One region of the Kribbella sp. NPDC020701 genome, then DNA from elsewhere that is predicted to be linked to it. Evidence: riboswitches for the same ligand, from Rfam matches in the RefSeq annotation. Region 1 holds a riboswitch; each other region holds the start of a gene.

Region 1 (5,468 bases):
AAGTACTTCTCCTGACCGGTGCACCCGGCTCGGGTCCGGGAGGTGGTGCGCTCCGGGCGGGTTCGCCTGTGAGGACAGGCGGTTGGGCAAACGTTTGAGGGCCGTTGGCAACTGAGTGCGATGGGCCGGTGGCGGAGGGCGTGCACCAGGATCGAAGGGTTGTGACGGGGTCAGGCCCGGCTTACTGTCGGGCGGAGGAGCCGACGGCTCGGCCGTCGCCTGGGGGGCGCCTTGGGGGGAGGGGGGCGCCTTCATGCATGCGTTTCTCGATCGGCTCGGCCGGGGGGCCGCTCGCCATCACTGGTTCGTGATCGCCGGGTGGGTCGTGCTGGTCGTCGGACTGTTCGTGCTCCGGTCGGCCTTCGGCGGCACCTACGTCAACAACTACACCGTGCCGGGGAGCGAGTCGTCGGCCGGTCTGAACCTGCTGAACAAGGACTTCGCCAAGGCCGGCGGCTACTCGGGCTCGATCGTCTTCCACTCGACGTCCGGAACGGTGTCCGCGCAGGCCGACGCGGTCAAGACCACGATGGCCGATGTCGGCAAACTGCCCGACGTCGTCTCGGCCACCGACCCGCTCGCGACCAACCAGACGGCGTACATCTCCAAGGACGGAACGGTCGTCAACGCACCGGTCTCGTTCTCCGTGGTGCCGGCCTCGCTCGACAAGAGCTACCTCGACTCGCTGAACGCCGCGGTCCAGCCGGCCCGGTCCGCCGGCCTCCAGGTCGAGTTCGGCGGTGGCGCGGGACAGATCGGCAAGCAGGCCGACGATGCGCTCTCGGAGGCGATCGGCCTCGCGCTTGCGTTGCTGTTGCTGTTCTTGATGTTCCGCTCGATCGTGGCCTCCGGACTGCCGCTGGTCGCCGCAGTCTTCAGCGTGGGCGGCGGTTTGGCCATACTCGGCCTGCTCGCGGCCGTGAAGGACTTCCCGGTCTCGGCGCCGACTGTCGCCACCCTGCTCGGCCTCGGCGTCGCGATCGACTACGGCTTGTTCCTGGTGTCGCGCCATCGCGAACAGCTCGACGACGGTATGGGCGTCGAACAATCGGTCGGGCGCGCCGAGTCGACGTCCGGCGCGGCGATCCTGGTCGCGGGCGGGACGGTCGTCATCGCGATCCTCGGCCTCTACGTCTCCGGCGTACCGTTCGTCGGTGCCCTCGGTCTCTCGTCGGCCATCGTCGTCGCGTTCACCGTCCTCGCCGCCCTGACCCTCATTCCGGCCCTGCTCGGCCTGGCGAAGCTCCTTGTCCTGAACCGGGAGGACCGCCACCACCTGGCCGAGGAGCGTGAGCTCGAGGCCGGACTCCCGGACGAGCAGGCCGTCGCGGAGCACCGAGCCGACGAGCGCGAGCGGCGCGATCTCAAGCACGAGCAGAGCGCCTTCGCCCGGTGGGGACGCAAGGTGAGCGACCGGCCGTGGCCGTACGGCATCGTCGCCACCCTGGTGCTGCTGATTCTCGCCATCCCGCTGTTCTCGATGAATCTGGGCCAGCTCGATGCGGGCACCGATCCGGCCGGTGACTCGAGCCGGAAGGCGTACGACCTGGTCGCGCAAGGGTTCGGCCCGGGCGCCAACGGTCCGCTGACGGTCGTCGTACAGCTCCCGTCCGGCAGCGCGAGCGACAACCAGACCCTGCTGACCGGTCTCACCTCCACGCTTCAGAAGACCCCCGGCGTTGCGGCTGTACAGCCCGCGAGCACGAACGAAGCCGGTACGACAGCGATCATCACCGTCATTCCGACCACCTCGCCGTCGTCGGCGGACACCGAGGATCTGGTCAACCGGATCCGCGACGACGTACTCGCGGGGCAGAACGAGCCCACGTACGTCGTCGGCACCACCGCCGGGTACGTCGACTTCACCGAGAAGGTGGCCGGCCGGATGCTGTGGCTGATCGGCGCGGTCGTCCTGCTGGCCTTCCTGCTGCTCATGGTCGCCTTCCGCTCGCTGCTGATCGGGGTCAAGGCCGCGGTCCTCAACCTGCTGTCGGTCGGCGCCGCGTACGGCGTGATCGTCGCGGTCTTCCAGTGGGGCTGGGGATCCTCCCTGGTCGGCATCGACGAGAAGGTGCCGATCCCGTCGTTCGTCCCGATGCTGATGTTCGCGATCGTGTTCGGGCTGTCGATGGACTACGAGGTCTTCCTGCTGTCCCGCGTCCACGAGGCCTGGCTGCAGACGAAGGACAGCCATCGCGCCGTGGCCATCGGGATCGGCGCGACCGCCCGGGTGATCACGACCGCGGCGGCGATCATGATCGCGGTGTTCCTGAGCTTCGTCCTCGACGACGACCCGACCGTGAAGATGCTCGCGGTCGGCATGGCCGTCGCGGTCCTGATCGACGCCAGTATCGTCCGGATGATCCTCGTCCCGTCGGTGATGACGCTGCTCGGCGACCGGGCCTGGTGGCTGCCGAAGTGGCTCGACCGCATCATCCCCGACATCCAGCTGGAAGGTGGCGAGCCACCGCCGGCCCCCGAACCCAAACCGCGCGAGACCTCCCCGGTCTAGTGCCGAAACAGGCGTACGCCGGTCGGTGACCAGCTGATCCCACGCTCGGCGCAGGCCGCGGCGACCTCGTCCGATCGGATCGAGCCGCCCGGCTCGGCGATGTGCGTGACGCCGTGCCGCTGCGCCTCCTCGATGTTGTCGACGAAGGGAAGTGCGCCGTCGGACACCATCGAGACGCCGGTCAACGGTTCGGCCGAGTGCCGGGCCCACCACGCCTGAGCCTTCTCGCCGGCCAGCCGTGTGCAGTCCACGCGCGACTGCTGCCCGGCGCCGACGCCGATCGTCATGCCGTCCTTCACCATCACCACAGTGTTCGACTGGGTGTAACGGGCGACGATCAACCCCAGCACCAAGTCCCGGGCCGCGGCGTCCGGCACCGCCGGATCCAGCAGCTCACGAGTCAGCGGTACATCGTCCCGCCGCTGCGTCAGCCGTAGTCCGTAGAACTCGCGGACCTCCGCCGCCGGCGGCTCGAACGCCGGGTCGGCCTCCAGCACCAGGAAGCTCGCACGCTTCTTCGCCGCCAACGTCCCGACCACGCCTTCGTCGTACCCAGGCGCGATGATCCCGTCCGAGACGACCCGCTTGAGCACCCCGGCGAGCTCCGCGTCGACCGGATGCGAGACCGCGACAAAGTCGCCGTACGACGACTTCGGATCGGCATCGCGAGCGCGCAGATAGGCCGCGCTCACCGACGAGCCCAAGGCCGCCCCAGCCGGCGACACATGCTTGTACGACGCAGCCGCCGGCACGCCGAACGCGTTTGAGGCCTCGCGCACGAGCTGCCACCCGGTGAGCGCATCCAGCACGTTGATGTACGACGGCTCGCCAGACACCACCGTGAACGGAGCGCGCGGCCCAGTCGCCACCATGTCCGCGGTCTGATGTGGATTCATCCCATAACGCATCAAGCACCTCCGAGATCGGAGGCGCCCAGGCGGACGACGCCTTGCTGGTTGATTCCGCTCCCCGGTGGTACTCCACCCTCGCCAGTCGCGGTGATCCCCAGCCTAGTCCCGCCAGCTGCCGGTTCAGTCGTAGAGCGGTGCGGTGGTCGCGTACTCACGCAGATACACGATCCGATCCCCGTCGAGCCGGCCTCGAGTCGGTTCACCTGGCACAGCGTAGGCAACCGAATAGAGTGAGCGGCATGGTCGATGTGAAGCCTCGCAGCCGGACAGTGACCGATGGCCTGGAAGCCACCGCCAGCCGAGGGATGCTCCGGGCGGTGGGGATGGGGGACGACGACTGGGCGAAGCCGCAGGTCGGGGTCGCCTCGAGCTGGAACGAGATCACCCCGTGCAACCTGTCCCTGGACCGGCTCGCGAAGGCGGTCAAGGAAGGCGTGCACGCGGCCGGCGGCTATCCGCTCGAGTTCGGCACGATCAGCGTGTCCGACGGCATCTCGATGGGCCATGTCGGCATGCACTACTCACTCGTCAGCCGCGAGATCATCGCCGACTCGGTCGAGACCGTGATGGAGGCCGAGCGACTCGACGGCTCGGTGCTGCTGGCCGGTTGCGACAAGTCGCTGCCCGGCATGCTGATGGCCGCGGCCCGGCTCGACCTGGCGTCGGTGTTCCTGTACGCCGGGTCGATCATGCCGGGCAAGCTCGGCGACAAGGACGTCACGATCATCGACGCGTTCGAGGCGGTCGGCGCGTGTGTTCGCGGCCTGATCACCCAGGACGAGGTCGATGCGGTCGAGCGCGCGATCTGCCCCGGTGAGGGCGCCTGCGGCGGGATGTACACAGCCAACACGATGGCCGCGTCCGCCGAAGCACTCGGGATGTCGCTGCCGGGCTCGGCCGCACCGCCCGCGGTCGACCGTCGCCGCGACGGCTACGCCCGCAAGTCCGGCGAGGCCGCGGTCGGCCTGCTGCGGAAGGGGATCACGGCCCGCCAGATCCTCACCAAGGAGGCCTTCGAGAACGCCATCGCCGTCGTGATGGCGCTCGGCGGCTCGACGAACGCCGTACTGCACCTGCTCGCGATCGCCCGCGAGGCCGAGGTCGACCTGACGCTGGCCGACTTCAACCGGATCGGCGACCGGGTCCCGCACCTCGGCGACCTGAAACCGTTCGGCCGCTACGTGATGACCGACGTCGACCGCGTCGGCGGTATCCCGGTGGTCATGCGGGCACTCCTCGACGCCGGCCTGCTGCACGGCGACTGCCTGACGGTCACCGGCAAGACGATGGCGGAGAACCTCGCCGACATCGCACCGCCCGACGTCGACGGCACGATCATCCGCGCGCTCGACAGGCCGATCCACGGCACCGGCGGCATCACGATCCTGCACGGCTCGCTCGCGCCGGAAGGCGCGGTGGTGAAGAGCGCCGGCTTCGACTCGGACGTGTTCGAGGGTACGGCGCGAGTCTTCGACGGCGAACGCGCTGCGATGGACGCAGTCCCGGAGTTGAACCCCGGCGACGTCGTCGTGATCCGGTACGAAGGCCCCAAGGGCGGCCCCGGCATGCGCGAGATGCTCGCGGTGACCGGCGCGATCAAGGGCGCGGGCCTCGGCAAGGACGTCCTGCTCCTCACCGACGGCCGCTTCTCCGGCGGTACGACGGGACTCTGCGTGGGACACGTGGCCCCCGAAGCGGTCGACGGCGGCCCGATCGCGTTCGTCCGGGACGGCGACCGGATCACCCTCGACGTGAAGAACCGGACCCTCGATCTCCACGTCACCGAAGCGGAACTCGAACGCCGCAAGCAGGGCTGGACCCCGAAGACCCCGGCGATCACCAAGGGGGTCCTCGGCAAGTACACCCGCCTGGTCCGTTCGGCCTCCGAAGGTGCGGTCTGCATCTAAAGACAGTCATCTCATCAAATGAGACAGCTCGGTGCTGAACTTGACCCGGTCGCGGGCCGGAGGCGAATAATGCCTACATGCGATCGATTCTCCTCGTACTTGTGCGGCGCGCCGACTGACGCGACCACCGAGTCGAGC
Region 2 (5,468 bases), on a different contig from region 1:
GTCCTCGACCGACAGCTCGACCGTCCGCGCCCCGGCGGCCTCGGCCAGCCGCCGGACCAGCTCGACCGCCTCGGGTGCGCTCGTCTCGTGCGGGGTGATCGCCCAGGTCGCGCCGTCGAACAGGTCCGCGCGGCCGGCGAGTGGGCCGTTCCGCTCGGAGCCTGCCATCGGGTGACTGCCGACGTACCGGCTGAGGTCGCCGGTGAGCTTGCGCGCGTCGGCGAGCGGCTTGGACTTCACGCTCGCGGCGTCGGTGACGACCGCGTCGGTCTGCTCGAGCTGCTCGGCGATCACCGCGCCGACATGATCCGGCGGTACGGCGACCACGACGAGTTGCGGCTCGATCTGGACCAGCCGCGACCCCGCGCCGATCCGCTCGGCCATCAGCGCGTTGTCCGGGTCGGCGTCGACAAGTTCGACCACGACTCCCAACCGCGCCAGCGCCAGGCCGATCGACGTACCGATCAATCCGGTACCGACGATCCGCACCGGGCCACGGAGCTCACTCACTGGGCGCCTGTCAGGTCGGGACGGAGAGCTACCGCGCCGTGGAGGTAGACGTGCTGGATCTTCTCGCGGGACCGCGGGGTTTCGGTGTGCACCATGAGGCGGACCACTCGCGGCAGCGCGTGCGGCACGGCGATCTCCTGCATGCACATCAGCGGTACGTCGGTCAGCCCGATCTGCCGGCCGGCTACGGCCGGAAACTCCGAGTGCAGGTCCGGCGTGACGGTGAACAGGATGCTGATCAGATCCTCGCTCTCCAGATCGTTCGCCTCCAGGACCGCCTTCACCAGCTCCGCGGACCGCTCGAGCAGATGCTCGCGCTCGTCCACGTCGAGCTGGGTGGCACCCCGGATCGCCCGTACCGCCACGTGCCCGCCTCCTTAGTCGTCTGTCTCCAACCCTAGGGCAGGGTAGTCAGAGCGTGGACAGCCGTCTCGGATGGTGCCATCGCGTCAGCCGCGCCGGGCCGCCTCGAGCAGCCTCCGGGCCACCGGAAGCAGCCCGGCCTCCCGGACCGGTGCGAGCGGATCCGACAGTTGCCGGCGACGCCGGGACGTTCCCGGCGGCTGACCGTACGCGAGGGAGAAGCGGCGGGAGAAGTGATACGGGTTGCTGTAGCCGCCGTCCGATGCGATCTCCGCGATCGTCGCGTTGTTGCGCAGGAGTGCGGTCGCAGCTCGGGCCAACCGGATCAGATCCAGGACGTACGCCGGTCCGCGGCCGTACCGCTCCCGGAAGAGCCGGTGCAGATGTCCCGCCGACAGGTTCGCCGCGGCGGCCAGCTCCGGGACGGAGATGATCCGCGGGCCACTCCTGGCCCACACCGCCGCGACATGCTCGACCAAGCGCCGGACTGCATCCGGCATCTCCTCGCTCGACTGGCCGGCTGGAGCGCTGACGAAGACCTCCAGCATCGTCGCCACCAACCGGTCGCTGTGTCCCCTGACCGGCAGCGTGGGCCCATAGGTTGCCCCGGGCGCGTAGTCCGCGACCTGGACCACGGAGTTCACGCTGATCACCGACGGTCGCGACGTCACGAACAGATAGTAATGCGCGAGCCAGCGGCATTGGCCGGGCCTGCCGGGCCCTGAGACCGTTAGCCGGTCAACGCCGCTAAAGCCGGATGGAGCATCAGATGCAGCCTGTCGCCGCCGTACCCAGCTTCGCCGAGGTCACCGACGAGTTGGTCGGGTCGTTCCGGCGGGACGGCTTCATCGTCCTGGATCAGGCCTTGTCGGCCGACCAGGTCACCGCGCTCCATTCCGCGGCCGAGGCCCTGTGCCGTGGTGACCTCGGCGTCATCGACGGCGGTCCGGCCGCCGAGCCGGCCGAGGACGTCCTGCGCCAGTACCTGTGCATCCACCAGCCGCACAAGGTGTCCGACGTGGCGCTCGCGGCGTTGCGGGCACCACGGGTGGTCGCGGCGCTGACCGCGGTGATCGGGCCGAACGTCAAGGCCATGCAGTCGATGCTGTTCATCAAGCCCGAGGGGAAGCCGGGCCAGGCGTGGCACCAGGACGAGTTCTTCATCCCGACCAGGGATCGCTCGCTGACCGCGGTGTGGATCGCGCTCGACGATGCCACCGTGGAGAACGGCTGCCTGTGGGTTCTGCCGGGCTCCCACCGTCGCGGGGTCATCTATCCCGACCGGGAGCAGGACGATCTCCGCTTCGATTGCACGGTGGAGGCGTTCGACTTCCCGTACACCGACGGCGATGCGGTCCCGGTCGAGGTGCCCGCGGGTTCGGCGGTGATCTTCAACGGCTACCTGCTGCACCGATCATTGCCGAACACCGGCCGGCACGGACTCCGCCGGGCGCTCGCCAACCATTACATGAGCGCGGAGTCGCTCCTCCCCTGGCAGTCCGTGCCATCCGGAGTCCATGTCGGCAAGCACGACTACCGCGACATCGTGATGGTGGCCGGGAGCGATCCGTACGCGTACAAGGGCATCGACGATCTTGCCCGGCCGCATTCCCGCCGGGACAAGGACGGCGGGTGCGACCGCTGACTCAGCCCGCCTGAGCCTCAGCGGCGTCGACGGCCTGCTCCAGCAGCAGCGCGATCGTCATCGGCCCGACACCGCCCGGAACCGGCGTGATCAGGCGGGCGACCTGGGCCGCCTCCTCGAAGTGGACGTCACCGACGTTGCCCTCGTTGTACCCCGCGTCGACCACGACCGCGCCCGGCTTGAGCCAGTCACCGCGGACGAAGTTCGGCTTGCCGACCGCGGCGATCACGATGTCCGCGGTCCGGACGATGTCCGGCAGGTCCGTGGTCCGCGAGTGCGTGTAGGTGACGGTCGCATTCGATGCCAGCAGCAACATCCCGACCGGCTTGCCCAGGATCGGGCTGCGGCCGATGACGACGGCGTGTGCTCCGGCGATCGGCACGTCGTACGCCTCGAGCAGGCGCATGATCCCGCCCGGCGTCGCGGACCGGAACCCGGGATCGCCGAACGCCATCGCGGCGAACGACCGCATCGTCACGCCGTCGACGTCCTTGCCCGGGTCGATCGCCTCGAACGCGGCCCGCTCGTCGATCTGCGCCGGCACCGGGTGCTGCAGCAGGATCCCGTGCACCTCGGGGTCCTGGGACAGCTTGGTCACCTCGGCGACCAACTCCTCGGTCGTCGTCTCCGCGGGCAGTACGACGCTCCGGGACGCGATCCCGGCCTTCTTCGACCGGTTCTGCTTCATCCGCACGTACGTCGCCGACGCGGGGTCGTCCCCCACCAGTACGGTCGCCAGACACGGCTGCACGCCCGTCCGCTCCCGCAGTTCGCGGGCTCGCTCGGCCGCCTTCGCCACCATCTCGGCGGCGATGTCGGTCCCGATCATCAGTTCGGCGGTCATGGCGCGCTCCTTCGGGCGTCGACTACAGGTCAGATGCCCAGGCGCGCGGCGCAGCCGGATCTCCGGCAGACCGTTCCCCGGTGGTCTTCCACCTCAACGCCAGTCGCGGTCCATCGCTCAGGATACCGAGTCGGTCACCCGGCTGATGAAGGTGTCGGCAACGCCGTCGCCGATGCGTGGGTGGGTCTTGGAGTGCGGGAGCCGGATGTCACGGATCTCCTCGGCCTGCGTGACCAGGTGGTTGATCTGGTCCCGGCCGGTGGCGACGTCCGAGCTATTACCTTCGGCGCCGGCTTCGAGGACGCGAAGGGCCTGGCGCAGCGCCTGACCCCAGTAGAAGGCCGCGTCGAGCCAGGCATCCGCCTCGTCGGCGAACGCCGGGTCGATCACGCCCTGGCGAATCTGACCCGGTGCGTTCTCGATCGCTTCGAAGTACGGCTCGAGGTCCGCGATCGCGCCGGCCAGGTCACCCGCATCCCAGGTCCGCCAGAACGCGGCGGTCTTCGCGGTCAGCGCCGGGGCGTTCGCGAGATGAAGCTTCCCGTCGTAGGTGGTGAGGTCGGCGAAGATCTCGAGCGCCGCGATCGTCTCGGCGTCTCCCCCGGCCGTTTCCGCGATCGCGCGGTGCCAGGACGCCTGCTCGTCGTACGTCGCAGGGTTCCAGCCGAACTCCGCGAACGAGTAGAGGGCGAGCTTGCTGGCCCCGGCCTGGTTCATCGGGTTCGAGATCACGCCGACGACGTGGTCCGCGAGGCCCGGCTCGCGGCCGCTGTACGCCGCGAGCAGGATCCGCCCGGCCGCGTAGTCGTTGACCGGGTAGTTGTCCCAGATCAGGATGTCGTGCCCGAACACCGCCTTCGCCTCAGCCGCCTGGGCGCTGGTGATCGCCTCCGGTACGACGCCGATGCCGGTCCAGTGCACGACCACCGCACTGTCCATCTGCTCCCGCAGCGCCTGCTTGTACGGTGTCTCGTCGACGTTGTAGTACTCGGTCGGGACCATCTGCAGCGGCGCGAGGTCCGGCTTGGTCTCGACCCACTCGCGCTGGATCCGGTTCAGCAGCTCGCTCTGCGCCAGCCCGGCGCCACCGCCGCCGGGGCCATACTTCTCCTCGTCGTCGGCGCTGTGCCATGTCTCGTACTCGATGTCGTCCAGGGCCACGTTGAACGCCCGCGCACCCAGCGCGTACAGCGCCTCGAACTTCGCGATCAACGCCCGGAAGTCGGCCTCCTCGGTGTAGCGCATCGACAGGCCCGGCGAGAGCGCGAAGGTGAAGTCGACCTTGTTCCGCCGGGCGCGATCGATCAGCTCGCCGAGCTCGGCCAGTTTGTCCGCCGGGTACGGGTCGCGCCACTGCTCGCGGTGGTACCGGTCGTCCTTCGGGGCGTACTCGTAGGTGTTCATCCGGTGCGCGCCGAGGTAGTCCAGGTGATCGAGCCGGTCCGCGTGCGACCACGGCGTACCGTAGAAGCCTTCGATCGAACCCCGGTACCGCATTGTCGGCCAGTCGCGGATCTCGACGCCGTCCACATGGTTGCCCTGGACAAGCTGTGCGAAGGTCTGCGCGGCGTAATAGATGCCGCGGGCATCGACCCCGTCGAGTACGACCTGCTGAGCGCCGACGGCCACGACGTACCCCTCGGCCGGCAGCAAACCGGCCGGCGCGACACCGAGCTGCTCGAGCGTGCTCGCGCTCCCGCCGAGCCAGACAGTCACCTCCGCCGGCCCGTCGGAGATGGTGCGTACGCCGGCCTTCGTGAGCGTCTCGCGGACGACGCGCTCGGCGTCGGCATCGGTGGCCGAGCCGTGCACAAGCGCGACGGTGTCACCGAGATCGAACCCGTCGTCGCGGCGGGTGGTCTGCTGAGGCTCAGGTGTCATGACTGCTCCTGGAGAAGCCCTGCATGATCGAGGGCGAGATAGGCCGCGTCGATCCCCGTCATCGCGCCCGGTGTCCGGAGTTCAGCGCGGAAAGCATCCACAGTCAGCTCGACCGGGACGCAGTCCTCGGTCTCGTCAAGCGCCTGCTTCCCGTCCGGACGGCAGCCGCGGGCGATCGCGACGTACTTGCGATAGGTCGAGGACGCCGACGACCACTGCCAGCCG
Region 3 (5,468 bases), on a different contig from region 1:
CGGCGGATCCGTTCCGGGCGGGGGCGCAGTACGACAACTTCGACGCCGTACCGCATGCGTTCGGCCTGGCCGCGACCGCGCAGCTGTACCGGAAGGTGACCGGTGACCGGCGGTACGACGACTTCGGCAACCAGCAACTCGCCTGGAACTTCGGCGCGAACGCATGGGGTGTGTCGTTCATGGTCGGCGTCGGGCAGAACGCCGAGCGCTGTCCGCATCACCAGATCGCGAACATCCTCGGCCGCGAGCTCACCGGCGCGGTCGTCAACGGGCCGAACTCCGAGGAGCTCTTCGAAGAGGGCCTCGGCGACCACCTCGACGGCATGAACCCCTGTCCCGCCGACGGTGTCGACCGGTACGCCGAGTTCACCGGCCACGGATCCCGGTACGTCGACGACGTCCGCTCCTGGCAAGCCTCCGAACCCGCCGACGACTTCGCCGCGATCGCCGTGTACGCCCTCACTCGCTAAACTCACCCGGTGCTTCAGCCCGACCGGGAGAACGTCCGCGCTGGTCGCCGAGCGACTGCGGTTTCGATCGCGGCGGAGGTGCGGTCGGGGGTCCGGACTGCTCTCGAGGTCGTCGAAGAGGCGCTCGATACCGCCGAGCGCCTCGACCCGGTCTTGCATTTCCTCGAGGAGTTGGATGGTGCCGGTGCACGGGCCGCCGCCGAGCGGTTGGAGCCGGCTGGTCTGCTTGCCGGGGTGCCGTTCCTGATCAAGGGGCGGACGCCGCCGGGCTCGCCGATCGTCGAGCGGCTGCTCGCGGCCGGTGCGATCGCGATCGGTCGGTCGACTCGGGCTCGACCGGGGGCGATCTCGCAGACCTTCGGGTGGAACGGGCGGGATTACACCCGCAATCCTTGGGATTTGTCGCGGTCGCCCGGTGGATCGACGGCTGGTGGAGCCGCGGCTGTTGCGGCAGGCGTCGTGCCGCTGGCGAGTGGTGGAGACAGTGGAGGGTCGTTGCGGATCCCGGCCGCGTTCTGTGGGGTGGTCGGGTTCAAGGGCACGTACGGGCGCATCCCGCGGCCGGGTGGTCGGCCTCTTGGCGGACTCACCACGGCGGGCTTCATCGGGGCCGACCTCGATGACGTGATCCTGGCGACGAGCATCGCCAGCGGTCCCCACCGGCTGGATCCGACGGCGCTCCCGCATTGGCCCGTCCCGTCCGTCGCGAGCTGGCCCGGTGGAGCCGGCGGGGCCGGAGAGTGCGGCGAGGCCGGTGGAGGCGGCGGCGGGGTGCGGGTTGCTTATCGGTCCACCCTTGGCATTGAGCCGGCTGACCCGGCGGTTGACCGGGTGATCCGGGAGCGACTGGCTCGGGCTGACGTCGTGGTGGTCGACGTACCGCTCGAGTTGCTGCCTACCGAGGATGCGTGGTCGGTGCTGTCGGGGCTGGATGCCGGACGGGGCGCTGAGGCGGCCGCGGCGAATCGGGCGCGGGAGGTGCGGGATCACAACAACACCGCGCTCGCGGACCTGTTCGCGGCGGTGGACGCGCTCGTCACCCCGACCACGCTGACTGTTGCCCATGGCTACGATCAGCACGAGGAGAGCATCGTCACCGGCGATCCGTGCTGGGCCTTCAATGTGACTGGGCATCCCGCGGTGAGCGTGCCGGCGGGTCTGGCGGACGGACTGCCGGTGGGTGTTCAGGTTGTCGCGCCGCACGGTGCGGACGACGTTGCCTTGGCGGTGGCACGGCGGATCCAGGTTGCCCTGCCGCGGCCAGAGCTCATCCGTCAGTCCGTGGGCGCTCCGCGCGCCAGTTCTTGATCATCTGGTCGAGGTCGGTCTTGATGAAGGCGAAGAAGTCGGCGGCATCGGTGAGCCGCCGGCCGACGGGGGAGTCGGCGCCGAAGAGGGCGACGCCGGCCCGGCTGCTGGACTCCCACTCGCCGAGGGCGTCATTGCGGCGTTCCAGGATCGCGGCGAAGACATCGTCGCGGATCCGGTAGTGATCCTTGCGTGAACCGGGCAACCGCTCGCGCGAGATGAACGACACCTGGAGCAGCTGACGGACCGCGCCGGAGACGGCAGGCTGGCTGATCTTGAGCGACTCGGCCAGCTCGGCCGCGGTCATCGTGCCGGTCGGGCTGACCAGCATCCGGCCCATCACCCGGGCGGACATCGTCGGGACGCCGCTGTTCGCCAGCACTCCGGCGAAGCGCTCGACGAACTGGCTGATCTCTTCCGGACTGGGCTCCCGACTCATGGTTGAAGAGTACAGTAATCTGATGTATCGCAACTATCACAAACTCCTGATAATTCGACGTTCATGACTCCGACCATGTGGGTCTCGGCAGCAATCGCGGTCGCCGGCGCGGTGCCGGCCGCCGTACTGATGCCGCAACGGAAAACGCCCGCTCCCACAAGCGTGGGAGCGGGCGCGGTGGAACTCAGCTGAGCTCGAGGCCCGGGTACAGCGGGTGCTTGTCGAGCATCTCGGCCGAGGCCGCCCTGGTCTTGTCCGCGACGCCGTCGGCGAGCACGTACTTCGCCTTGGAGGGCGCACCGGCGGACGTCGTCGTCGGCGTGGTCGAGGAGAGGACGTCGACGATGAGCTCGGCGACCCGGTCGAACTCGTCGGCACCGAAGCCGCGGGTGGTCAGCGCCGGCGTGCCGATCCGGACGCCCGAGGTGTACCAGGCGCCGTTCGGGTCACGCGGTACCGCGTTCCGGTTGGTCACGATGCCGGCGTCGAGCAGCGCCGACTCGGCCTGCCGGCCGGTGATGCCGTACGACGAGACGTCGAGCAGGACCAGGTGGTTCTCCGTACCGTCCGTCACGAGCTTCACGCCGCGCTTCATCAGGCCCTCGGCCAGCGTGACCGCGTTGTCCGCGATCGCCTGCGCGTACTCACGGAACGACGGCTGCCGGGCTTCTGCGAGCGCGACCGCCTTGGCGGCCATCGTCTGGCTGAGCGGACCGCCCAGCACCATGGGGCAACCACGGTCGACGGAGTCGGCGTACTCGGGCTGGCAGAGCACCATGCCACCGCGCGGGCCGCGGAGCGACTTGTGCGTGGTGGTCGTGGTGACGTGCGCGTGCGGGATCGGGTCGAAGTCGCCGGTGAACACCTTGCCCGCGACCAGGCCGGCGAAGTGGGCCATGTCGACCATCAGCGTCGCACCGACCTCGTCGGCGATCTCGCGCATCTTCGCGAAGTCCACCTTGCGCGGGTACGCCGAGTAGCCGGCGATCAGGATCAGCGGCTTGAACTCCCGCGCCTTGCGCGCGACCTCGTCGTAGTCGAGCAGCCCGGTCTCCGGGTCGGTGCCGTAGGAGTGCTGGTTGAACATCTTGCCGGAGATGTTCGGCCGGAAGCCGTGGGTCAGGTGACCGCCGGCGTCCAGCGACATGCCGAGCATCTTCTGGTCGCCGAGCGCCTTGCGGAGCTTGGTCCAGTCCTCGTCGGACAGGTCGTTGACGTGCTTCGCTCCCGCCTCGGCCAGCGCCGGGGACTCGATCCGCTGGGCCAGGATCGCCCAGAAGGCGACCAGGTTCGCGTCGATGCCGGAATGCGGCTGGACGTAGGCGTGCGGCGCGCCGAACAGAGCCGTCGCGTGGTCGGCCGCGGTCTGCTCGACGGTGTCGACGTTCTGGCAGCCGGCGTAGAAACGGTGCCCGATGGTGCCCTCGGCGTACTTGTCCGAGAGCCAGTTGCCCATCGTCAGCAAGGTGGCGGGGGAGGCGTAGTTCTCGCTCGCGATCAGCTTCAGCGAGGACCGCTGGTCGGCCAGTTCGGCCTTGATCGCGCCGGCGATGGTCGGTTCCACCGCGCCGATCACCTCGAGCGCGTTGCGATACGCGGCCGATGCGGCGGCGGCATCGAAGGGTTGAGTCATCGTTGTCTCTCCTGCGGTTGCAGTGGGTCGAAGGCACCCAGGCGCACGGTGCCGACGGTTTTCGCTCCCCGGTGGTTCTCCACCTCAGCGCGCCAGTCGCGACGCGGTCACCCTATCGCGCGCTCGATGATCAGCGGGAACTGTGTCGTCCGCGGGAGCGTCCCGAACACACCGCCCCATTCGTTGGCCAGCCGCGACGCGACGAACGCGTCCGCGACCTCGGGCGTCGAGTGCCGGACCAGCAGTGACGCCTGCAGGCACAGGGCCATCCGCGCAGCCAGCCGCCGGGCTCCGGCTTCGGCGTCCGCGGCGTCAGCAAGCGCTTGCAGTACGTCGTTCACCGCGGCGTCCAACCGCTCGTCCGCACCCCGCGCTGCGCCAACCTCCAGCAGCCACGCCTCCAGCGACTCCGGCTTCCGCAGCGCCCGCAGCACATCCAGCGCGTTCACGTTGCCGGAGCCCTCCCAGATCGAGTTCAACGGCGACTCCCGGAACAGCAAAGGCAGCCCGGACTCCTCCACGAACCCGTTCCCACCCAGACACTCCAACGCCTCAGCCACCATGAACGGAGTCCGCTTACAAACCCAGAACTTCGCGAGCGGCAGCGCAATCCGCCGGAATGCTGCAGCTTGTTCATCACCGTTCAGGGAGGCGTCGACAGCAGCAGCAAGACGCATCCCCAGCGCGGTCGCCGCCTCACTCTCGAGCGCCAGGTCCGCGAGGACGTTCTGCATCACCGGCTTGTCGGCGAGCAACCCACCGAACGCCGAGCGGTGGCGGGTGTGCCAGAGGGCTTCGACCAGGGCGCGTCTTTGGAGAGCCGCAGAGCCCAGGACGCAGTCGAGTCTGGTTGCGGCGACCATCTCGATGATGGTTCGGACGCCGGCGCCCTCGTCGCCCAGGCGGTAGCCGATGGTGTTGTGGAACTCGACCTCGCTGGACGCGTTCGAGCGGTTCCCGAGCTTGTCCTTCAGTCGCTGCAGCGCGAACGTGTTCCGGTTGCCATCGGCAAGCACCCGCGGCACGACGAAGCAACTCAGCCCGTCCGGCGCCTGCGCGAGTACCAGGAAGACGTCGACCTGCGGCGCCGAGCAGAACCACTTGTGCCCGTTCAGCTGGTACTCACCGTCGTCCCCGGCCGGCGTCGCGGTGGTCAGGTTCGCCCGGACGTCCGAGCCACCCTGCTTCTCGGTCATCCCCATCCCCGCGAGGACCCCGGATTTCTCCGCGGCCGGCAACCGGCGTACGTCGTACGACGTCGAGGCGAGCTGCGGGATCCACGCCTTCGCCAGCCGCTCGTCCGCCCTGAGCGCGGGGACCGCGGCGTACGTCATCGAGATCGGGCAAACATGCCCCGGCTCGACCTGGGACCAGACGTAGAACCCGGCGGCCCGGGTCAGGTGCGGCGACGGCGATTCGCTCGTCCACGGCGCGGCCTGCAGCCCGAACCCAACCGCGCGCTCCATCAGCCAGTGCCAGGACGGGTGGAACTCGACCTCGTCGATCCGGTTCCCGTAGCGATCGTGGGTGCGCAGGACCGGTGGGTGCTGGTTGGCCGGGAGAGCCTGCGCGAGGGCCTCTTCGGAGCCCGCGACCGCGCCGATCCGGGCCAGACCGG
Region 4 (5,468 bases), on a different contig from region 1:
AATTGCGAGCGTTGGTCGAGGCTGATCTGCGGGCGTTGGGGCTGGAGACGCTCGACCTGGTCTATCTGCGCCAGGCCCGCCTCGACTCGATCGCCGAGCACTTCGGGGTCCTGGCGGAGCTGCAGGCCAAGGGGCTCATCCGGCATCTGGGGCTGTCGAACGTCCGCACCGAACACCTCGCGGAGGCCCAGAAGATCGCGCCGGTGGTCGCCGTCCAGAACAGGTACGGCGTCGGTTTCGGTCGCGTGAACGACGCCATCCTGAGCTCCTGCGGCGAACAGGGCATCGCGTTCGTCCCGTTCTTCGCCCTGACCGCGGATGCTCGGGAGGCCGGTGGTGTCTCGGTCAACGACGCGATCCAGGAGATTGCCGACAATCAGAACGCCACACCGGCGCAGATCCGATTGGCATGGACGTTGAGCCTGGGCGACCACGTCCTGGCTATCCCGGGGACGTCGAGCCCCGATCACCTGCGGCAGAACCTCGAGGCCGGCTCGATCCACCTCTCCTCCAACGAACTCGCCGTACTCGACGCCTTCGTCGACTAGCGGCGCGTCAACTCGACTAGTGGCGCGCTGGATCGGCTAACGACTAGGGCGGCGGCCTCGCGTGGTCGCCGCCCTCAGTCGTAGTACCGGCGGACGCTCGAGCCGATGCGGGTGACGTCGGTGCCGTAGATGTGGATGGAGATCGCCGTGCCGTCGGAGGTGTTGTTGACCCGGTGGATGTCGCCGGGCGGCGCGAAGCCGCTCACGTCGCCGACGTGGTTGTCGCTCTGCCCGATCAGCCGCAGGTCGGCGTCGTACAGGTCCTCGTGTTCGACGCCCTGGATCACCCCGAACACGCACCAGGTCACGTGGTCGTGGATCCGGGTCACCTGCCCGGGCCGCCAGACCAGAGCGATGATCGAGAACGAACCGTCAGGCTCGACATGCAGGGTGTGACTGCGGTAGCGGTCCGCCGAGCCGACTCGCTGCCCGGCGGTCAGTACGTCGGGAGTCGGCAGGTGCCGGCGCAGTTGCTCGGCCACGAGTTGCGCCGTGCCGTTCCAGTCGGCGTGCTGGTCGATGGCGGTACGGACGCCGTCGATCAAGTCGGTCAGTTCATTAGTGGAGATCGATGTTGTCGTCATGTCTTGAGCGTGCGCCGGTCAACCCATAACGTCTAATGCCAAGTTTCGTGCTTACTCATAGATGGATTTGATACATGCTCGATGTCACGAGGCTGCGCGTCATCGACGCAGTCGCCCGTCACGGCTCGGTCACCGCCGCTGCTCGCGAGCTGCACTACTCGCAGCCGTCTGTCACTCATCACCTCACGCGCTTGGAGGCTGAGACCGGCGCGCAGCTCCTGCAGCGCGCCGGTCGTGGCATCAGGCTGACCGAGGCTGGTCGCCTGCTGGCTGCTCGAGCCGCCGAGATCATCGGCCGGATCGACGCCGTCGACGCCGAACTCGCCGCTCACGTCGGTCTGAGCGCGGGCCGGATCCGCCTGGCCGGCTTCTCGTCGGCGATCGGGTCACTCGTGCCACGGGCCGTGGCGGCACTGGCCGACAAGCACCCGGGCCTCGAGATCAACCTCCTCGACGCGCATCCGCCTGAGGCGCTCGAACTGCTTCGCACCGGCAAGATCGACGTCGCGATCGTCTTCCGGTACGACGAGACCGAGCCGGAACCGTCCGGCATACGACTGCATCATCTGCTGGACGATCCGCTCTACGTGCTGTCGACCGATCAGCCGGTCGAGCTGCCCGGGCTCCGCGACGCGACCTGGATCGCCGGCTGCGATCGTTGCCGTAGGCACCTGGTTTCGCTGTGCGCCGCCGAGGGCTACGAGCCGCGGATCAGCTACACGTCCGACGACATGGTGGTCATGCAGGCGCTCGTCGCGGCCCGCCTCGGGGTGACGACCATGCCCGGTCTCGCCCTCCGCGCCCACCACGCCGAGGGCATCATCGCCACCGAGCTCCCCGGGTCCCGCCGCCACGTGTACGCCGCGACGTACGGCGAACCGCCCGACCCACCCGCGATCGGCGCCCTCCTCACTGCCCTCGCCGACACCGCCGTTCTGTGAGCTGGCCCGCCCATGCTGAATCGCGCGGGCCCGAAGCTGAGCCCCGGGTGCCGCGCCTGGTTCAGGAGTTCTCGGCCGCGTCTGCTCCCGTGAGTGGGTCGTAGACGTAGACCTCGGTGCCGGCTTGGGGGGATCTGGCGTGGAGGGTGTGGAACATCGGGGCGAAGGGGCCGCCCAGGTCGATGATGGTTGCACCGGCGCCGAGGACGCCGCGGACCAGGGTGCTGGGGGCCGTGAGGTCGACGCGGGTGACCACGCCGGGCGTCACCCACACGGGAACGTCCCCGAGCCGGCCGGACAATTGGTGATGCAGGTGGCCGCACAGAACCGCTTGTACGTCGGTCCCGGCGACAACTTCCGCCAACTTCTCGGGCTCTTGCAGGACGACAGACTCGAGGTACGGAATTGCGTCGACGGATATCGGCGGGTGGTGGAGTACGACGATCGACCCGGCCGGCGCGGGTGTTGCCAGCTCCGCGGCCAGCCAGTCGAGTTGGTCGTCGCCGAGCACACCGTGTGTCTCGTCGGGGATGAGGCTGTCGAGGGTGATGACCCGGAGGCCCGCGACCTCGCTCACCGCCGCGATCGCACCGGCGACGTCGGCGCAGCGGCCGATCGACGAGCCGTCGGGTCCGAGGTGTCCCGAGCCGAGCGCGGCCGTGAAGCCCTCGCGACGGTCATGGTTCCCGGTGCAGTAGACGTGCGGAATGCCGCGCTCAGCGGCGAACTCACCCACGGCCGTGCGGACCGCGGTGCAGCCCTCCTCGGACCCGTCGTCGGCGATGTCCCCGCTGACGACGATCAGATCCAGCTCCGGGACCCGGCGTACGTCGTACAGCAGGCCGTTGAGCGCGGCGAGGCCGTCGACGCCGTCCTCGTCGGGGCCGATGCGGCTGACGTGGGTGTCGGACAGGTGCAGAACACGATGTGCCATGACGAGCTCTCCTGGGATGTCGTTGCCGTCGGCACCCAGGCGGTCGATGCCCGTCGCGTCACTCCCCGGTGGTAGCCCACCCTCGCCAGTCGTGTGAGACCAAACTACCCAAGCTCAGTCGGTGAAGGTGACCTCCGCGGTGGGTTGGACGGCGGCGGTACGGCCGGGAGCCTGGTGGTTCTCCCAGTAGAGGTTGGTGTGGGCGATGACCTTGTCCGGGGTGGGTGCGCCGTACTCGGACAGGTCTTCGGTGGTGTGCGCGTCGCCAACCAGGGTCACGTCGTACCCGCGGACCATGGCGCCGTGGATGGTGGAGCGGATGCACTCGTCGGTCTGCGCGCCGCTGACGAAGAGGCGGCCGATCCCGGCTGTGGCGAGGACGTCCTCGAGGTCGGTGTCCTCGAAGGAGTCCGCGAAGGTCTTGTGTAGGAGCGGCTCCGAATCGTCACGTTTGAGCTCAGGGACGAGCTGCCACTCGTCGCTGCCCTTCACGAGGTGCTCGCTGGAGTGCTGGACCCAGACGACCGGCACTCCGCCGGCGCGGGCCTTGCCGACCAGGGTGCTGATGTTGGACACCACTTGATCGCGCTCGTGTGCCGCACTGACGACACCGTTCTGGACGTCGATCACCACAAGTGCCGTGTTCGGCCGATCTGACAACGTGGACATGCCGTTCCCTGCCTTTCCCGGGTATACGACGAACGCTAGACCCGCTCGCCGACAGTTTCAGGAGACCTTCCAACTCCGTAGCCGCAGACGCACCGTCGGTACGTCGCCGTCGTCGAGATCCTCCGCCCGCCGCACCGCCGCCTTCACCGGCAGGATGTACCGCCCGTCCTTCGGGAACATCGAGGTGTCCCACACGCTGTCCCCGATCTCGGCCTGCACCGGGATCATCCCCCACCCGTATGTCACGAAGTTCGACTCCGCCTCGAAATACGCGCACTCGTCCTCCGGCACCGTGACGAAATACCAAGGCGCCGGGCCCCGCCAGTACCACATCTCCGCCGCAAACTCGATCTCATTCACTGTTACTTGCCTCCAGCAAGCGTTGGGCTATGTTGCGGGCCGCGGTCTTCAATTCCGGGGATTGGAGGATTCGGTAGGGGGCGGGGAGGGAGGTCAGCTGGCCGGCGTACCAGTAGGGCTCGTCGGTGCTGGCCAGGAGGCGGGTGTGGGTGTCATCGATGGGTTCCAGGCGGCCCATGCTGCGGGAGATCCAGTGGGCGACCTCGTCGCGCGGGGCGTCGATGATGACCTCGATGGGGTATTTCCAGCCCATGGCCAGGTGTTCTTCGACGGCGGCCAGTGGGTCGAGGTCGGTGGGTGCGGTGAATTCCTCGCCTTGCGGCTCGACTTTGGTGATCCTGTCGACGCGGAGCACGCGGCGGGAATTCTTCGTGTGCGACCAGCAGAGGAGATACCAACGGCCTCGGCGTACGACGACCGCCCACGGGTCGACGTCCATCGGCCACTCCTCGCCGTGGTGGCGACGGTAGTGAATGATGACGCGCCGGCCGGCGGTGCTCTGGGCGACCAGGGCTGCGGTGATCTCAGGGTCCGGCGTACGGACGCCGGGGTCGGGAGCGCGCGCACGGACGCGGCGGATGGCGTCGGTGGAGCGGGCGATGTGTTCGGGCAGGACCCGGATGATCTTGCCGAGCGCGTTCTCGACCGGGTCGGCGGCGCCGCGTGGTCCTTCGAGCACGGCCATCACCAGGCCGAGCGCTTCGGTGGTCGTGAACATCAGTGGGGCCAGCCGCAGTCCGCGACCGACCCGGTAGCCGCCGTACGGACCGCGGACGGACTCGATCGGGATGTCGGCCTCGCGCAGGATCGCGACATACCGCCGGGCCGCCCGTTCGGAGACACCGAGCTTCTCGCCCAGCTGGTCGGCCGTGATGCCCGGGCTGTTCTGGATCAGCTCCAGCACCATCAACGTCCGCGCCGTCGGACTCACGTCGTACGCCACAGGTCCTCACCATTCCGGAAGTGAACCGTCCGGAACCGAGCGTAGCGTGCCGGCCATGGACTACAACACCGTGATGGAACTGCCCGCAGCGGGCGACGAGGTCGAGACGATGCTGGGCGTACTGGAGCGCAATCGCCGGACGTTCGCGTGGAAGACCAGCGGGCTGGACGCGGCCGGAATGAACGCCCGGCTCGGCCCGTCGGCGATGACGCTCGGCGGTCTCGTCAAGCACCTGGCCCTCGTCGAGACCGACATGTTCTCGCACCGACTGCACGGCCGGGACCCCGGCGAACCGTGGAACAAGATCGACTGGGACTCCGACCCTGACTGGGAGTGGCGGACCGCGGCTGACGACTCCCCCGAGGAACTCGTGCAGCTGTGGCGAGACGCGGTCACCCGCTCGCGTGCCTCGGTGGCGGAGGCGATCGCGGACGGCGGTCTCGATCAGACCGGCAGCCTCGTCTGGCCGGACGGCCGCTCACCGAACCT

The links. A riboswitch is a leader RNA that binds a small molecule or an ion and turns the genes downstream of it on or off. The one in region 1 is predicted to bind ZMP and ZTP.
Region 2: it holds a riboswitch for ZMP and ZTP, as region 1 does, so the genes downstream of both, ACZ3HV_RS10670 (bifunctional 5,10-methylenetetrahydrofolate dehydrogenase/5,10-methenyltetrahydrofolate cyclohydrolase) here and ACZ3HV_RS16735 (5-aminoimidazole-4-carboxamide ribonucleotide transformylase) in region 1, are expected to answer to the same signal.
Region 3: it holds a riboswitch for ZMP and ZTP, as region 1 does, so the genes downstream of both, ACZ3HV_RS34485 (glycine hydroxymethyltransferase) here and ACZ3HV_RS16735 (5-aminoimidazole-4-carboxamide ribonucleotide transformylase) in region 1, are expected to answer to the same signal.
Region 4: it holds a riboswitch for ZMP and ZTP, as region 1 does, so the genes downstream of both, ACZ3HV_RS11775 (metallophosphoesterase) here and ACZ3HV_RS16735 (5-aminoimidazole-4-carboxamide ribonucleotide transformylase) in region 1, are expected to answer to the same signal.

Annotation. Positions count from the first base shown of each region.
Region 1 covers NZ_JBVHFT010000006.1:238,693-244,160, reverse strand. Annotated here, with positions in the region: gene ACZ3HV_RS16740 (MMPL family transporter) at 254-2,512, shown strand; gene ACZ3HV_RS16735 (5-aminoimidazole-4-carboxamide ribonucleotide transformylase) at 2,509-3,420, opposite strand; ZMP/ZTP riboswitch at 3,437-3,519, opposite strand; gene ilvD (dihydroxy-acid dehydratase) at 3,663-5,330, shown strand.
Region 2 covers NZ_JBVHFT010000004.1:98,137-103,604, reverse strand. Annotated here, with positions in the region: gene ACZ3HV_RS10690 (prephenate dehydrogenase) at 1-510, opposite strand, end outside; gene aroH (chorismate mutase) at 507-875, opposite strand; gene ACZ3HV_RS10680 (helix-turn-helix transcriptional regulator) at 960-1,544, opposite strand; gene ACZ3HV_RS10675 (phytanoyl-CoA dioxygenase family protein) at 1,643-2,518, shown strand; gene ACZ3HV_RS10670 (bifunctional 5,10-methylenetetrahydrofolate dehydrogenase/5,10-methenyltetrahydrofolate cyclohydrolase) at 2,520-3,362, opposite strand; ZMP/ZTP riboswitch at 3,391-3,479, opposite strand; gene ACZ3HV_RS10665 (beta-N-acetylhexosaminidase family protein) at 3,480-5,243, opposite strand; gene ACZ3HV_RS10660 (NUDIX hydrolase) at 5,240-5,468, opposite strand, start outside.
Region 3 covers NZ_JBVHFT010000017.1:174,893-180,360, reverse strand. Annotated here, with positions in the region: gene ACZ3HV_RS34500 (glycoside hydrolase family 9 protein) at 1-470, shown strand, start outside; gene ACZ3HV_RS34495 (amidase family protein) at 480-1,778, shown strand; gene ACZ3HV_RS34490 (GbsR/MarR family transcriptional regulator) at 1,738-2,217, opposite strand; gene ACZ3HV_RS34485 (glycine hydroxymethyltransferase) at 2,402-3,850, opposite strand; ZMP/ZTP riboswitch at 3,879-3,960, opposite strand; gene ACZ3HV_RS34480 (acyl-CoA dehydrogenase family protein) at 3,958-5,468, opposite strand, start outside.
Region 4 covers NZ_JBVHFT010000004.1:322,758-328,225, forward strand. Annotated here, with positions in the region: gene ACZ3HV_RS11760 (aldo/keto reductase) at 1-548, shown strand, start outside; gene ACZ3HV_RS11765 (cysteine dioxygenase family protein) at 623-1,132, opposite strand; gene ACZ3HV_RS11770 (LysR family transcriptional regulator) at 1,207-2,073, shown strand; gene ACZ3HV_RS11775 (metallophosphoesterase) at 2,135-3,007, opposite strand; ZMP/ZTP riboswitch at 3,034-3,110, opposite strand; gene ACZ3HV_RS11780 (cysteine hydrolase family protein) at 3,122-3,676, opposite strand; gene ACZ3HV_RS11785 (DUF1905 domain-containing protein) at 3,734-4,036, opposite strand; gene ACZ3HV_RS11790 (helix-turn-helix transcriptional regulator) at 4,029-4,979, opposite strand; gene ACZ3HV_RS11795 (DinB family protein) at 5,035-5,468, shown strand, end outside.